Regions from separate parts of the Burkholderia metallica genome, predicted to be linked through region 2. Evidence: predicted binding sites of a transcription regulator. Region 2 holds the regulator's gene; the other holds the start of a gene.
What was found. Region 2 encodes FliA, which starts transcription of late flagellar genes. Its sites were predicted from a motif close to CTAAAGTTTNNNNNNNNNNNGCCGNTA; they were not measured.
Positions count from the first base shown of each region.

Region 1: a site for FliA is predicted at 5,229-5,255, ahead of WJ16_RS05125 (DUF4088 family protein). Genes of this name have one in related genera too.

Region 1 is NZ_CP013401.1:1,130,066-1,138,005, reverse strand. Features, by position in the region: gene WJ16_RS05170 (LutC/YkgG family protein) at 1-148, opposite strand, end outside; gene pncB (nicotinate phosphoribosyltransferase) at 236-1,435, opposite strand; gene fdxA (ferredoxin FdxA) at 1,755-2,078, shown strand; tRNA gene WJ16_RS05155 (tRNA-Asn) at 2,182-2,257, shown strand; tRNA gene WJ16_RS05150 (tRNA-Asn) at 2,330-2,405, shown strand; gene WJ16_RS05145 (CreA family protein) at 2,524-3,009, shown strand; gene WJ16_RS05140 (AraC family transcriptional regulator) at 3,067-3,966, shown strand; gene WJ16_RS05135 (AzlC family ABC transporter permease) at 4,105-4,872, shown strand; gene WJ16_RS05130 (AzlD domain-containing protein) at 4,869-5,207, shown strand; gene WJ16_RS05125 (DUF4088 family protein) at 5,369-6,157, shown strand; gene WJ16_RS05120 (hypothetical protein) at 6,278-6,673, opposite strand; gene WJ16_RS05115 (RNA-binding S4 domain-containing protein) at 6,943-7,161, shown strand; gene norM (multidrug efflux MATE transporter NorM) at 7,299-7,940, shown strand, end outside.
Region 2 is NZ_CP013401.1:222,778-230,717, reverse strand. Features, by position in the region: gene ahcY (adenosylhomocysteinase) at 1-1,257, opposite strand, end outside; S-adenosyl-L-homocysteine riboswitch at 1,290-1,404, opposite strand; gene WJ16_RS00965 (RNA polymerase sigma factor FliA) at 1,484-2,218, opposite strand; gene WJ16_RS00960 (P-loop NTPase family protein) at 2,242-3,060, opposite strand; gene flhF (flagellar biosynthesis protein FlhF) at 3,053-4,807, opposite strand; gene flhA (flagellar biosynthesis protein FlhA) at 4,804-6,906, opposite strand; gene flhB (flagellar biosynthesis protein FlhB) at 6,903-7,940, opposite strand, start outside.

The DNA of each region.
Region 1 (7,940 bases), 910 kb from region 2:
CGGCCGGCGCCGGCGGGCGCGGGCCCTGCGGATGACGGGCGAGGTAGTCGGCCACGCCGTCGCGCTCCGCTGCGTCGGGTTCGGCCGCGCGAGCCTGCGCCGCGCGAATGCGCGCGAGGATCTGACGACGGGCAGCGGAAGTGTCCATGAACGGTCCTCGTGACGTTGGCGTGCAATACCGTCGGATTATACCGGCCGCCCCTGCCGCCACGCACCTTGGCCGAACGGCCGGCGCTTACTTCGACGCGTCTTCCTCGACCGGCTGCGCGATGCCGAACACCTGGCGCAAGTACGCGAGATACGCCTTGTCGTCGCACATGCTCTTGCCCGGCGAATCGGACAGCTTCGCGACCGGCTGGCCGTTGCAGCGGACCATCTTGATCACGATCTGCAGCGGCACGTAGCCGAGATCGTTGGTGAGGTTCGTGCCGACGCCGAACGCGAGCTTGCAGCGGCCGCGGAACCGTTCGTACAACTGCATGACCTTCGGGATGTCGAGCGCGTCCGAGAACACTAGCACCTTGGTACGCGGGTCGCACCGGTTCATCTCGTAATGGCGCAGCATCCGCTCGCCCCAGTCGAACGGATCGCCCGAATCGTGGCGCGCGCCGTCGAACAGCTTGCAGAAGTACATGTCGAAGTCGTTCAGGAACGCGTCCATCCCGTAGACGTCCGACAACGCGATCCCGAGGTCGCCGCGATATTCCTTCGCCCACATCTCGAAGCCGTAGATCTGCGAATCGCGCAGCCGCGGGCCGAGCGCCTGGCATGCCTGCAGGTACTCGTGCGCCATCGTGCCGAGCGGCGTGATGCCGTGCTTCATCGCGTACAGCACGTTGCTCGTGCCCGCGAACTGCGGGCCGAGCCCGTCGCGCAGCGTGAGCGCGACTTCCTCGTGCCAGACCTTCGAGAAACGCCGGCGCGTGCCGTAATCGGCGATCTTGCAGTCGGCGAACTCGGGCTCCGCGCCGAGCAGCTTGATCTTCTCGCGCAGCCGCTCGCGGCCTTCGCGATAGTCGGGCTCGCGCTGCGTGTTGCGGAAATACACTTCGTTGACGATCGCGAGCACCGGGATCTCGAACAGGATCGTATGCAGCCACGGCCCAGTGATCTCGATGTCGATTTCGCCGTTGCCCTTCGGCGACGGCGTGATCGAGATGTACTTCTCGTTCAGGTGGAACAGCGCGAGGAAATCGACGAAATCGCTCTTGATGAAGCGCATGCGCCGCAGGTAGTCGAGTTCGACGTCCGAAAAACGCAGCGCGCACAGGCCGCGCACCTCGTCGCGGATCTCGTCGATGTACGGCACGAGATCGACGCCGGGCGTGCGGCACCGGAACCGGTATTCGACGCTTGCGGCGGGGAAGTGATGCAGGACGACCTGCATCATCGTGAACTTGTAGAGATCCGTGTCGAGCAGCGAAGTGATGATCATGTTTGCGGCACCGCCAATATCGAGACAGGGCCCGGCGCACCGCGCGCCGCCCGGTCTGTCGGCCATGTTACCCGAATGCGTGCCCGACCATCGTGAAACCGCCTGGCGCCCTGCTCCCGGCGCACCGTCACCCGGCCGTACGGCCCGCGTACGCCCGGTGTCGACACCCTTCTGCGTCCCCCGAGTACGCGCCATAAACTAATCACGAAACGATATAAGCCGGATAGCCGACCACGTCATGCGGGTTTTGCGCTTCAGTTACAATGCCGGTTTTGGCGCAAACGCCACCCCATATATACCGCCAAGCAGGAGCGTTTTAATGACTCACGTTGTGACCGAAGGCTGCATCAAGTGCAAATACACGGATTGCGTGGATGTGTGCCCGGTGGATTGCTTCCGTGAAGGTCCCAACTTTCTCGCCATCGATCCGGACGAGTGCATCGACTGCGCCGTGTGCGTCGCCGAGTGCCCGACCAATGCGATCTATGCCGAAGAAGACGTTCCGGGCGACCAGCAGCAGTTCACCGCGCTGAATGCCGAGCTGGCGAAGGGCTGGCCGTCCATCACGAAGACCAAGCCGGCACCGGCCGACGCGGACGAGTGGAAGGACGTGCAGGACAAGCTGCACCTGCTCGAGCGCTGATCGCGCCGCGGCACCGAAAAAAATTTCGCGTTCCGCCGCCCGAAAGTATTGACACGTTAGCGAACGCTCCATACAATCTCGTTTCTCTGCTGTTGTTGTTTGTTCCCCGATAGCTCAGTCGGTAGAGCGCCGGACTGTTAATCCGTAGGTCCCTGGTTCGAGCCCAGGTCGGGGAGCCAAAAAACACGAAGGCCCGTTGAAAGTGGACGGGTTTTTTGTTGGAAACAACACACGCAGATGTACCGATTTATTCCCCGATAGCTCAGTCGGTAGAGCGCCGGACTGTTAATCCGTAGGTCCCTGGTTCGAGCCCAGGTCGGGGAGCCAAATAGCGAAAGGCCCGTCATTCGACGGGCCTTTTGTTTTTCGGCCGCTCTCTCGGCTTTCATCGGCCGGTCCCGCGCATGCTAGAGTCTCTGTCCCGCATTCGCATCCGGTTCCGTCGATGAAGCATCGTCTCTTCCGCTCAGCCCCCCTCGCCCTCCTGCTTTCCGTGTTCGCCGCGGCACCGCTCGCGCACGCGGAGGAAGTCGGCAGCGTCAACACCCATTTCCGCGTCACGGGCTCCGATCGCGTGGTCGTCGAGGCGTATGACGATCCGGTCGTGACCGGCGTGACCTGCTACGTGTCGCGCGCCCGCACCGGCGGGATCAAGGGCACGCTCGGCGTCGCCGAGGATCCGAGCGAAGCGTCGATCGCATGCCGGCAGGTCGGCCCGATCAGTTTCAAGGAACCGCTCAAGCAGCAAACCGACGTGTTCAGCGAGCGCATGTCGTTCATCTTCAAGACGCTGCACGTCGTGCGCGTGGTCGACAAGAAGCGCAACACGCTCGTCTATCTGACCTACAGCGACCGCGTCGTCAGCGGCAGCCCGAAGAACGCCGTCACCGCGGTGCCGATGCCGGCCGGCACGACGATTCCGGTCAAGTAAGGCCCGCCCGGGCGCGCGAGCGATACACTGTCGGTTCGACCGCTCTCGCGCCCGCTCATGTCCGCCGCCCGCCTTCCAGACTCCGCACGCTACTGGCGCACGCCGCTGCTGCCGGATGCGGATCTCCTCACGGCCACCTATCGCGACCACACGTTCGCCCCCCACTGGCACGACGCGTACACGATCCCCGTGATTCTCGAAGGCGCGGAACGCTACACCTACCGCGGCAGCGCCCATGTCGCCGAAACCGGCTCCGTGCCCGTGATCAATCCGGGCGAGGTGCATACGGGTTCGCGCGCAGCCGACGAAGGCTGGTGCTATCGCGTCAGCTACATCCCGGTCGAATTCATCCGCGAACTCACGAGTGCGATTGCCGACCGCCCGCAGGATGCGCCGTGGTTCGCGCCCGACGTGATTCGCGACGCCGATCTCGCGGCCCGGCTCACGCTCGCGCATCGGATGATGGAGGCCGGCAGCGAACGCGCACTCGGCGCGCAGGCGCACGGGCAGCCGGCGAACGACTCACCGGGCGACGCACCGCGCATCTACGATCCGCTCGCCGCCGAAACGGCGATGCTCGACGCGTTGTCGACGCTGATCGTGCGCCATGCCGACGCACTGCCGCGAGCGGCGCCGCTCGCGGCGGACGAACCGCGCGTCGACGCGATGCGTGAACGGCTCGCCGCCGATCTCCTGTGCCCGGTGACGCTCGACGAAGTCGCGCAGGCGGCCGGCCTGTCGCCGTTCCACGCGGCGCGCCTGTTCACCCGCACGACCGGCATGCCGCCGCATGCATGGCGCAACCAGTTGCGCCTGCAGCGCGCACTGGCGCCGCTGCGCGCGGGCGTGCCCGTCGCCGACGTCGCGGCGGCCAGCGGCTTCGTCGACCAAAGCCACTTCACGCGGCATTTCAAACGCATGTTCGGCGTGCCGCCCGGGCGCTGGCAGGCGAGCTGACGCGCGGCGTCCGGCCCACCACCGCCATATCGCCCGATACCGCCCGAGCTCCCCGGCGCAGGGCAAGCGGCCCCGCACCGGTCCGCAAGCGCAAGAACATACAAGCCCGCCCACCCGCTGCCCGCTATCCTCCCGTTCATGGAGGCATACGCTTTGAACCCAATACCCGCATCACCCGCCCGCCGCCCGCTCAACGAATGGCTCGACGGCGCGCGCGACACGATCCCGATGATGATCGGCGCCGCCCCGTTCGGCGTGATTTTCGGCACGCTCGTCGGCGGCGGCCCGCTCGCCGCATGGCACGGCGCGCTGATGTCGCTCGTCGTGTTCGCGGGCTCCGCCCAGTTCATCGCGCTCGGCCTGATCGCGGGCAGCGCGAGCTTCGCGGTCGTGCTCGCGACCACGCTGATCGTGAACCTGCGTCACCTGCTGTACAGCGCGACGCTCGCGCCCTATGTCGCGCACCTGCCGCTGCGCTGGCGCGCGACGCTCGGCGCGCTGATGACCGACGAAGTGTTCGCGGTCGCCTATGCGCACTACCGGCACTTCCCGCCCGGCACGATCGGCCCCCACTACTTCTTCGGCTCGGGCCTCGCGATGTACCTGAACTGGCAGGTCTGGACGCTCGCGGGCATCGGCTTCGGCGCGGCGTTCCCGGGCCTGCAGTCGCTCGGCCTCGATTTCGCGATGGCGGCGACCTTCATCGCGATCGTCGTCCCGCAGCTCGGCACGCTGCGTTATTTCGCGGCGGCCGTGACGGCCGGCACGCTCGCGTACTTCTGGCAGGCCTGGCCGTACAAGCTCGGGCTGCTCGGCGCGGTCGCCGCCGGCGTCGCGATCGGCGTCGCGCTCACGCTGCTGCACGACCGCACGCGCGCCGGCTCGCGCACGGAGGCCGCCTCGTGAGCTACGCGCTGCTGATTCTCGGGATGGCGGTCATCACGTACGCGATCCGTTCGACGCTGTTCCTGTTCGGCGAACGGCTGGCGTTTCCGCCGCTCGTGCGGACCGCGCTCGGCTTCGTGCCCGTCACCGTGCTGACCGCGATCATCGTGCCGATGGTCGTCTCGCCGCACGGCGGCACGGCCGAGCTGACGTGGCGCAATCCGCAGCTGGTCGGCGCGCTCGCCGCCGTGCTCGTGTCGGCCGCGACCCGCCGCCCGCTCGTGACGATCGCAGCGGGGCTCGCGGTGTTCTTTTTCTGGCAAGGGGTCGTGCTGCCGCACTGGCTGCCCGCCTGAGCACACGCTCGGTCGCGCGTGCTCAAGTTTTCGCCCGGCGCGTCGATATAACGGATGAAGACCCGCCACCGGCCTCGGCGCGCACCGGTCAGTCGACGCGGCGCCCGCTCCGGTGCGCCGTGCCGGCCGCCGGCTTGCGCGGGCCGCCATCGAGACGATTCATGGGCCAGATCACCCTTTCCCTCAAGGACGACACGCTCGAGTCCCTGCGCAAGGACTACGACGCGTTCGTCCGCGTGTCGCTGAAACTCGACCCGCAGTTCGCGACACCGTCGTTCGAGGATTTCCTGCGCGCCAAACTGCTCGACAACATGGTGCCGCTGACCGAGCACGCGGTGCAGCGGATGCTGCAGGGCGGCCAGTACGCGTGGGCCAAACGCACGCTCGACAAGGAGTTCCCGGACGTCGTCGCGATCCTGATGCGACAGGCCGGCGAATTCGGCTTCGGCTTCGCGTCGCGCTCCGAATGGACCCCGGACGAGCTCGCGAAGGCGTGCCGCGACTGGGCGAAAGCGATCGTCGCCGAAGCGCAGGGCGACCCGTCGCTGGTCGATCCGCTCGCATCGCAGATCAAGGGCGCCGCGCAAGACATCCAGACCCTCGAGGAACTGATGCAGACGCCCGCGTGGCGGCTCGCGGAATCGCTGCGGCAACGGGTCTACGAGGCCAAGCTCGCCTGCGAGATGAGCGTCGGTAGCACCGCGCGCGACAAGCTCGGCGAACTGCGCGGGCTGCTGCGGCTCGGGCTCGCGCACGGCTCGTTCCAGAAGCAGGAAGCGCAGCAGATCATGGAATACCTGCGGCTGCTGAAGCCGGAGATCTTCGTCGAGGAGCCGTACGACGTCTTTGCGCGGCTCGCCGCATGGCTGCGCAGCGTATTCACCCCGGCTGCCGCGCGGCCGGCGCAGGGGCCGGTGCAAGGACAAGGACAAGGACAGCGCCGGCCGTAACGACACACCCCTGCGCGCCCGACCATGAAAACGGCCCGGTGCGCACGATGCGAACCGGGCCGCCGGATGGCCGCCGCGACGCGCCGCCAGGCACGGGCGTCGCGCGGCGCCGGACACCGCTTACTGCGTGGCGCCCTGGGCCGATGCACCGCCTTGCACGCCGGCCGATGCGCCGCCTTCGGTCGCTTCGCCGGCCTTCGTCTTGGCCGAGCCCGCATGGCTCTTGGCCGACTTCGCAGCATGCTTCGCGTGCTTCTTGGTCGAGTGGACGGCCGACGACCCCGTATCCTTCGCGCCGTCGGCTGCCGCGCCGACCGCATCGGTCGCACCGCCGGCCGCATTGCCCGACGCGTTCGCGCCCGCACCGCCCTGCATGCCGACACCCGCAGCCGGCGTCTGCGCCTGTACGCCGGCACCGGCTGCGCCCTGCGCCGCGGTGCCCGTCTGGGCAAAGGCGGCCGACGTGGCGAACGCCGTCAGCGCGGCACCGATCAGCATCGTACGAATCTTGGACATGACAATTCTCCTCAGGAAGTTGTGAGCCCGGACCACGGCGATGCGGTCCGATGCGCCCCCGCCGCAACACGCGGCAGGTACGACAAAAGACCCGCGGCCCGCACGACCGGTTCTCGAATCTCTCAGACTGTTACCCACCGTTTCATTTGCTGACGAATCGCTCACACTCCCTCACAACTGCGGGCGGCCGCCGGCCGCGCTCGCGCGCCGGCCCGCGGTGCCGTATGATGCGGAGCGACTCCTCCCGCGCATCGCGCACCATCTTCGTCATGCCCAATCTGGATTTCACGCTGACCGGCGAATACGTCGAGCTGCACAACCTTCTCAAGATCACCGGCCTCGCGGACAGCGGCGGTTCCGCGAAACTGATCGTCGCGTCCGGCGCGGTGAAAGTCGACGGTGCGGTCGAGCTGCGCAAGACCTGCAAGATCCGCGCAGGCCAGGTCGTGCTGCTCGGCGACACGCGCATCGCCGTGCGCGAGGCCTAGCACCCGAGCCGTTCCCCCTGCCTGCGACATGGCCATCGGCGCGCGCGTTCGACACGGTTCGAATAAAGCCGTAAGCTAGCCGTCTCTCAAAATAAATACATATAGCGCGGGCCCGCACCCGCGCGAGCGCCCATTCCATGTCGCATTCCGGTCTTACGCGGACGGCCGCCGCGCCGCCGTCCCTGTCCAGTCACGCCGCCGATACCGCGCGCCTCGCCGCGCCGCTCGCGATCGCGCAGCTCTCGCAGATGGCGATGAGCGTCACCGACACGGTGCTGCTCGGCTCGCTCGGCCCCGATTCGCTCGCGGCGGGCGGGCTCGGCGCGAACTTCTTCTTCGTCATCGTGACGGTGCTGCAAGGCGTGCTGTCGTCGGTCAGCGTGAGCGTCGCGCATGCGCGCGGCGCCAAGGCCGACGAGCGCGTGCCGCACATCTACTGGACCGGCTTCGTGCTGTCCGTGCTGCTCGCGATTCCGGCCATCGTCGCGCTGTCGCTGTCCGAACCGATCCTGTTGATGTTCCACGAGCCGCCGTTGCTCGCGCATCACGTCGGCGAATATACGGGCATCCTGCGCTTCGCCGCGCTCGGCAGCCTGATCGGCGTCGGGCTGATGCGCGCCTTCCTGCCGGCGATCGGCGCGGCGCGGCGGCTGCTGTGGGTGTCGATCGGCGGCGTCGGCGTAAACGGCGTGCTGAACTACGGGCTGATCCACGGCGCGTTCGGGCTGCCGCGCCTCGGCTTCCTCGGTTCCGCGGTCGCGACGACGATCACGATCTGG
Region 2 (7,940 bases):
GTACTCGCTGCCGCGCACGAACAGCTCGATCTGCGCGAGCGTCTGGTTCGCGAACGAGTTCGACATCACGAACGACGGGTGGCCGGTCGCGCAGCCGAGGTTCACGAGGCGGCCTTCCGCCAGCAGGATCACGCGCTTGCCGTCCGGGAAGATGATGTGGTCGACCTGCGGCTTGATGTTTTCCCACTGGTACTGGCGCGTCGACGCAACGTCGATTTCCGAGTCGAAGTGGCCGATGTTGCAGACGATCGCGTTGTGGCGCATCGCCTTCATGTGATCGTGGTTGATCACGTGGTAGTTGCCGGTCGCCGTCACGAAGATGTCGGCCTTGTCGGCCGCGTATTCCATCGTCACGACGCGGTAGCCTTCCATCGCCGCCTGCAGCGCGCAGATCGGGTCGATTTCGGTGACCCACACGGTCGCGCCCAGGCCGCGCAGCGACTGCGCGCAGCCCTTGCCCACGTCGCCGTAGCCCGCGACGACCGCGACCTTGCCCGCGATCATCACGTCGGTCGCGCGCTTGATGCCGTCGACCAGCGATTCACGGCAGCCGTACAGGTTGTCGAACTTCGACTTCGTGACCGAATCGTTCACGTTGAATGCCGGGAACGGCAGGCGGCCGTCCTTTTCCATCTGGTACAGGCGGTGCACGCCGGTCGTGGTTTCTTCGGTCACGCCCTTGATGTGCGCGAGGCGCGTCGAGTACCAGGTCGGGTCCGCGTCGAGGTGCTTCGCGATCGACTTGTACAGCGCCACTTCTTCCTCGTTGGTCGGCTTCGCGATCACCGAACGGTCCTTCTCGGCCTTCGCGCCGAGGATCAGCAGCAGCGTGGCGTCGCCGCCGTCGTCCAGGATCATGTTCGCGAATTCGCCGTTCGGCCATTCGAAGATGCGGTGCGAGAACTCCCAGTATTCGTCGAGCGATTCGCCCTTGAACGCGAACACCGGCGTGCCGGCTTCGACGATCGCGGCAGCCGCGTGGTCCTGCGTCGAGAAGATGTTGCACGACGCCCAGCGCACGTCCGCGCCGAGCGCCTTCAGCGTCTCGATCAGCACGCCCGTCTGGATCGTCATGTGCAGCGAGCCGGCAATGCGCGCGCCCTTCAGCGGCTGCTGCGCCTTGTATTCGTCGCGGATCTGCACGAGGCCCGGCATTTCGGTCTCGGCGATGTTCAGTTCCTTGCGGCCCCAGCCGGCCAGCGCCATGTCGGCGACGACGTAATCCTGGGAAGCCTTGGAATCGATAATGGCGTTCATCACGCCCTCCTTTCTAAAAAGTTTCTAGATTGGTGACGTGAGCGCCGTTCAGGAAGCGGAGCCGGCGCGGTTGTGCCGCACGACTGCTTGGTGAAGCCTTCCGAGCCTGGCGGACACAGGAGGTCCGTCGCAACGCTCCTCGGAAAACGGAGGGGATTGTAGCAAATCGGCGCGCGAAATGCGCATGCGCCGCGCGGCAGCGGCGCGCGCGGGCGTCAAGAAAGGGTCAGGACTCCGCGCCGACCCACGCCTGTTCGCGCAGCCGCGCGCGCAGGCGCGCGACGGCCTGGCTGTGCAGCTGGCACACGCGCGACTCGCTCACTTCGAGCACCGCGCCGATCTCGCGCAGATTCAGACCCCGTTCGTAGTACAGCGACATCAGCAGCTTCTCGCGCTCCGGCAGCCGCTCGATCGCCTCGACGAGCGCTTCGCGCAGGTGCTCGTCGAGCAGCGCCGACAGCGGATCGGCGTGATCGACACGGTAGCGGTCGAGAAACGGCTCGTCGTCGGCCGCGCGGTCGAAATCCTCGTAGTAGATGAGCTGGCTGCCGTGCAGGTCCTGCAGCATCCCCTGATACTCGTCGAGCGGCATGTTCAGGTGCTGCGCGATCTCGGTCTCGGTTGCCGAGCGGCCCAGATGCTGTTCGATCTGGTGCACCGCGTGCTCGACTTCGCGCGACGTCTTGCGCAGGCTGCGCGGCAGCCAGTCGTTGCTGCGCAGCTCGTCGAGCATCGCGCCGCGGATGCGCTGCGTCGCGTAGGTCTCGAACTGCGCGCCCTGGTCCTCCTTGTAGCGGCCGGCCGCGTCCATCAGGCCGATCATGCCGGCCTGGATCAGATCGTCGAGGTCGACGCTCGCCGGCATCTTCGCGACGAGCTGCAGCCCCAGGCGCCGTACGAGCGGCGCATATTGCGCGAGCACGTCGGCCTGGGACATCTTTCCTTGAGCGTTGTACATCATGGCCCCTCTCCTTCCGATGGCGCTCACGCGGCGTGTGCCGCGCCCGCCTCATACGACGGCTTGCCGCCCGCGTGCACGGCGCGGCCCGCGCCCGAGCGCGGGCGCATCGGCCAGTACAGCAGGTCGGCGGCAATCTGCCGGTAGTCGCGCGCGGCGGCCGACGACGGGAACGCGTCGACCGCGGCACGCATCAGCTCGCGCGCATGTTCGACGAGCGGATCGGCGCTCACGCAGCCCGCATCGGCGATCGATACCGCCAGGTAGCGGCTCGCGACGCCCGCGAGATTGTCGAACGCGACCTTCGCGTCCGCGGGGCTGCCGACGTGATTGGTCAGCACGCGGAACTGCGCGACCGCATGGGCGTAATGAAGCCGCTTCATGCACGCGTACGCCTCGGTGATCGCCTGCGCGGCGACCCGCGTGACGACCAGCACGTCGTGCGCTTCGCGCGCGAGCGCCGAGAACGATCCGTCGGCGCCGAGCTGCGCGTCGACGAGCACGATGTCGGACGGCCCGTCGATGAAGTCGCTCAATTGCGCGCCGGTGTAGCCGGCCCGCGCGAGCCGCGCGGCCGCGCACAGGCCGAAGCCGGCCGCGACCCGCGTGCGCTCGCCGTCGCGCAGCCATGCGCCCGCGAGCGTCGCGCTGGCCGAATGCACGTCGGCGCGCTCGTCGACGACGAGCACGTCCTTGCCGAGCGACGCGAGCGCCGCCGCCAGGTTCACGACGGTGGACGTGCAGCCGACACTCGCCGGCCCGCCCGTCACCGCGACGATGCGCGACGCGCGCCCGGCCAGCAGGCGCCGCAGCCCTTCGGCCTGGTCGATGGTTCGTTTATCCAAATCGCACCTCGTGCAGCTCGGCGGTGGAACGTGCGGTCAGTGCGGAAAGCAGCGTCGGCATGTCGTCGTCTTGCGGCACGAAGGGCGAGCCGTCGCGCGGTACACAGAACGCGCTCTTCAGCAGGAAACGGGTCGATGCGACGTACAGGTTCTCCGGCACCTTCTGGCCGGTCGACACGTAGTGGACCGGCAGCTTGTAGCGGATCACCGTGTCGAGCACGCCGCCGAGGTGGGTCGCCTCGTCGAGCTTCGTGAGAATGCAGCCGGCGAGGTCCGGATGCTCGCCCGCGCTGCGATACGCCTGCACGACTTCGTTGAGCGTGTCGCCGTGGCTCGTTGCGTTCAGCAGCAGCAGGCGCTGCACCGGCGCGTTCGCGCCGTGCAGCATCGCGATCTGGTCGGACACCGCGCGGTCGCGCTGGCTCATGCCGATCGTGTCGATCAGCACGATGTGCTTGTTGCGCAGCTCGGACAGAGCGAGCGCGAGATCGCCCGCGTCCTTCACCGCGTGCACGGGCACGCCGAGGATCTTGCCGAAGATGCGCAGTTGTTCGTGGCCGCCGATCCGGTAGCTGTCGGTGGTCAGCAGCGCGACCTTGCTCGCGCCGAAGCGCATCACGCAGCGTGCGGCCAGCTTCGCGGTGGTGGTGGTCTTGCCGACGCCGGTCGGCCCCATCAGCGCGAACACGCCGCCGCGCTCCATCAGCGCGTCCTCGCTGTCGAGCACCGGCAGGTTCGACGCGAGCACCGACTGCGCCCAGTCGACGGCCTGCTCGAAGGTCTGCGCGCCGTCGCCCGCCGGCAGGTTGTCGACCAGCATCCGCACGAGCTGCGCGGAGAAGCCGGCGGCGAACAGGTGCTTCGTCAGCGCGCCATGCACGGCGCTGCGACGCTGGCGGTCGTGCCACATCAGGTTGTCGAACTGCGCTTCCATCATCCCGCGCAACTCGCCCAGCTCCTGCATCACCGTATCGTTGACGATCCGCTCGATGCGCGACTTCACCGCATCGGCGACCGCGGCGGCCGCATCGGCGGACAGGCGCGTGCGTTCGGCCGCCTTCGCGGCGTGCGTCGCACCCGGGTCGGGCGTGCGCACGGCCGCGGCCGGCATCCGGCGCTCGGCGTCGCGCACGATGTCGCGTGCCCAGTCGGGCGGCGTCGCGCTCGCGGCGGCCGGCGCGGCCGGCGCGCTCGCCTGCGGCACGGCGGGCGCCGCGTGCGCCCGGGCAATCAGCGCGTCGCGCTGGTGCGTCAGGCGCTTCGCGTGCTCGACCAGCCACGGCGCGGGTTCGGAGGTCGCGGCCGGCGCACCGGCGGCAGGCGCGGCGACCGACGGCATGTCCGCGGGCGCCGCCGCGTCGATCGAAGGCGGCGCGACCGGGTCGTGCGCATCGTGCGCATCGGCGCTGGCGCCGAATACCGACGAGAACACGTCCGGCAACCCGCCTTCGCCTGCCGCATACGGATTGGCGACCACCGGGCGGGCCGGCGTCGCACCCGGGCGCGCGACGATGCCCGGCACCGCGGCGGCCGGCACGGATTCCGGCGCGCGCGACGCGGCGATGCGCGGGCGCGCCGCGGCCGGCGGCGTCACGGCGGCCAGGTCCGAATCGGCGAGTGCGACGATTTCCACGCTGCCGTCATCGAGCGTGCGGTTCGACAGCACGACCGCGTCGGCGCCGAGCGCCTCGCGCACGAGACGAAGTGCGTCGCGGCTCGTTGCGCCGGTGAATTTGCGAATGTTCAAGCGGAACCCCCGATGACGTTAACGACCTTGATCGTGCGTGTGTCCGGCACTTCGGCATACGACAGCACTTTCAATTGCGGCAGGCTGCGGCGCAGGAAACGCGCGAGCATCGCGCGCAGCGCGTGCTGCACGAGCAGCACGGGCGGCAGCCCGAGATTCTGTTGACGCAGCATCGCCTGTTGCGTGCCGGTCAGAAGGTTGTGCGCGAGGCCGGGTTCGAGGCCCGGGTTCGCGCCGGTGGCGAGCGCCTGCGACAGCACGCGCTCCAGATTCGAGTCGAGGCCCATCACCTGCATTTCGCCGGCGCCCGGATACCACTGCTGCGTGATCGCGCGGCCGAGCGCGAGACGCACCGCGGCCGTGATCTCGAACGCGTCGCCGCGGCCCGCATGCTCGGACACGGCCTCGAGGATCGTGCGCATGTCGCGGATCGGCACGCCTTCCTCGAGCAGGTTCTGCAGCACCTTCTGCAGCGTCGTCAGCGAGATCGTCTTCGGCACGAGGTCCTCGACGAGCGACGGCGCATCCTTGCCGGTGCGCTCGACGAGCGCCTGCACTTCCTGGCGGCCGAGCAGCTCGGCCGCGTGCTGGACGACCAGATGGTTCAGGTGCGTCGCGACGACCGTGCTCGCGTCGACCACCGTGTACCCGTACACCTGCGCCTGCTCGCGCATCGCGACGTCGATCCACACGGCCGGCAGCCCGAACGCCGGGTCCTGCGTGGCGGCGCCCGGCAGCGCGGCCGTCACCTGGCCGGGGTTGATCGCGAGCCACTGGCCGGGGAACACTTCGCCGACGCCGATCTCGACGCCCTTCAGCGCGATCCGGTACGCGTTCGGCCGCAGTTCGAGGTTGTCGCGGATATGGATCACCGGCGGCAGGAAGCCGATTTCCTGCGCGAATTTCTTGCGGATGCTCTTGATGCGCTTGAGCAGCTCGCCGTCGCTGTTCTTGTCGACGAGCGGGATCAGCCGGTAGCCGACTTCCAGCCCGAGCGGGTCGATCAGCTGCACGTCGTCCCAGGTCGCCTCGTGGCTGTCCGACGGCAGCACGGCGGGCGGCGCGATGTCGGTCAGGTCGCCGGCCGCCTTGCGGGCCGCCGCGCGCCGGGTCTGCGTGCGCGCCAGCCAGATCGCGCCGGCGCCGAGCGCGAGGAACGCGAAGTGCGGCATCCCGGGGATCAGCCCCATCAGCACGATGATCGCGCCGGTGATGTTCAGCACGCGCGGGTTCGTGAACAGCTGGCCGGTGATCTGCGTGCCGATGTCCTCGTCGGTCGCGACGCGCGACACGATCACGCCGGCCGCGGTCGAGATCACGAGCGACGGGATCTGCGCAACGAGGCCGTCGCCGATCGTCAGCAGCGTGTAGTTGGTGCCGGCGGCGGCGAACGTCATGTCGTGCTGGACCATCCCGACGATCAGCCCGCCGATCACGTTGATCGCCATGATGATCAGACCGGCGATCGCATCGCCGCGCACGAACTTCGACGCGCCGTCCATCGACCCGTAGAACTCGGCTTCCTGCGATACGGCGAGACGCCGCTTGCGCGCCTGTTCCTCGTTGATGAGGCCGGCGTTCAGGTCGGCGTCGATCGCCATCTGCTTGCCGGGCATCGCGTCGAGCGTGAAGCGCGCGGACACTTCGGCGATCCGCCCCGCGCCCTTCGTGATCACCATGAAGTTGATGATCATCAGGATCACGAACACCACGATGCCGACCGCAAAGTTGCCGCCGACGAGGAAGTGGCCGAACGCCTCGATCACCTGGCCGGCCGCGTCCGGGCCCGTGTGGCCCTCGAGCAGCACGACACGCGTCGACGCGACGTTCAGCGACAGGCGCAGCAGCGTCGAGAACAGCAGCACGCTCGGGAACGCCGCGAAATCGAGCGGCTTCATCGTGTACATGCTGACGAGCAGCACCATCACCGACAGCGCGATGTTGAACGTGAACAGCAGATCCAGCAGCAGCGGAGGCAGCGGCAGGATCATCATCCCCAGGATCATGCAGATGAGGATCGGGCCCGCGAGCGCGCGCAGGTTGGTGCCCGCGAACGGGTTCGCGCGTTTGGCGAACAGGCCGGTGGTCGGGGTGCTCATGCTGCGTTCCCCGGCTGGCCGAGCGTGTCGTCGGCTTCTTCGCGCTCGTCGGCGGCGGACACCGACGCGCCCTTGTCGAGTTCGGCCGGCACGTCGAGATCGACCGGCACCGCCGGGAACGCGCCGCCCTCCGAACGGAAGCGCTTCAACTGGTAGACCCACGCGAGCACTTCGGCGACGGCCGAGTACAGCGAGCCGGGGATCTCGCGTTCGAGTTCGACGTTGTGGTACAGCGCACGCGCGAGCGGCGGCGCTTCGAGCAGCGGCACGTTGTGTTCGGCCGCGAGTTCGCGGATGCGCGCGGCGACGAGGTTCACGCCTTTCGCGACGACCTTCGGCGCGCGCATCTCGCCGTCCGTGTACTGCAGCGCGACGGCGAAGTGCGTCGGGTTCGTGACGACCACATCGGCCTTCGGCACGGCCGCCATCATCCGGCGGCGCGCGATCGCGCGCTGCTGCTGGCGGATGCGCCCCTTCACGTGCGGATCGCCTTCGTTCTCGCGATGCTCGCGCTTCACTTCTTCCTTCGTCATGCGCAACTTCTTGTTGTACTGCCAGATTTGGTAAGGCACGTCGAGCCCGGCGACCACCAGCATCCCGGCGACCGTCGTACCGCAGCACACGGCGACCAGGTGCAGCGCATCGGGCAGCGCGACGCCGAGCGGCTGCGTCGCGAGGCCGAGCAGTTCGTCCTTGCTGCGCCAGATCGCGATGCCGCCGATCCCGCCGACCACCAGCGTCTTCGCGACCGACATCCCGAGCTGGATCGGCCCCTGGATCGAGAAGATCCGGCCGAGGCCCGAGATCGGGTTGAGGCGGTCGAACTTCAGCTCGAACGTCTTCTGCGAGATCAGCCAGCCGCCGAGCGCCATCGGCGCGAGCAGCGCGGCGACGCCGGTGAGCGCGAGGATCGGCAGCAGCGCGGCGAAGCCTTCGAGGCTCGCGCTGCCGGCTGCCGACAGCATCCGGCGGGTGTCGAACGCGGTCGCGCGATCGAACGTGAACGCGCCGCGCAGCATCGCCTGCAGATGCCC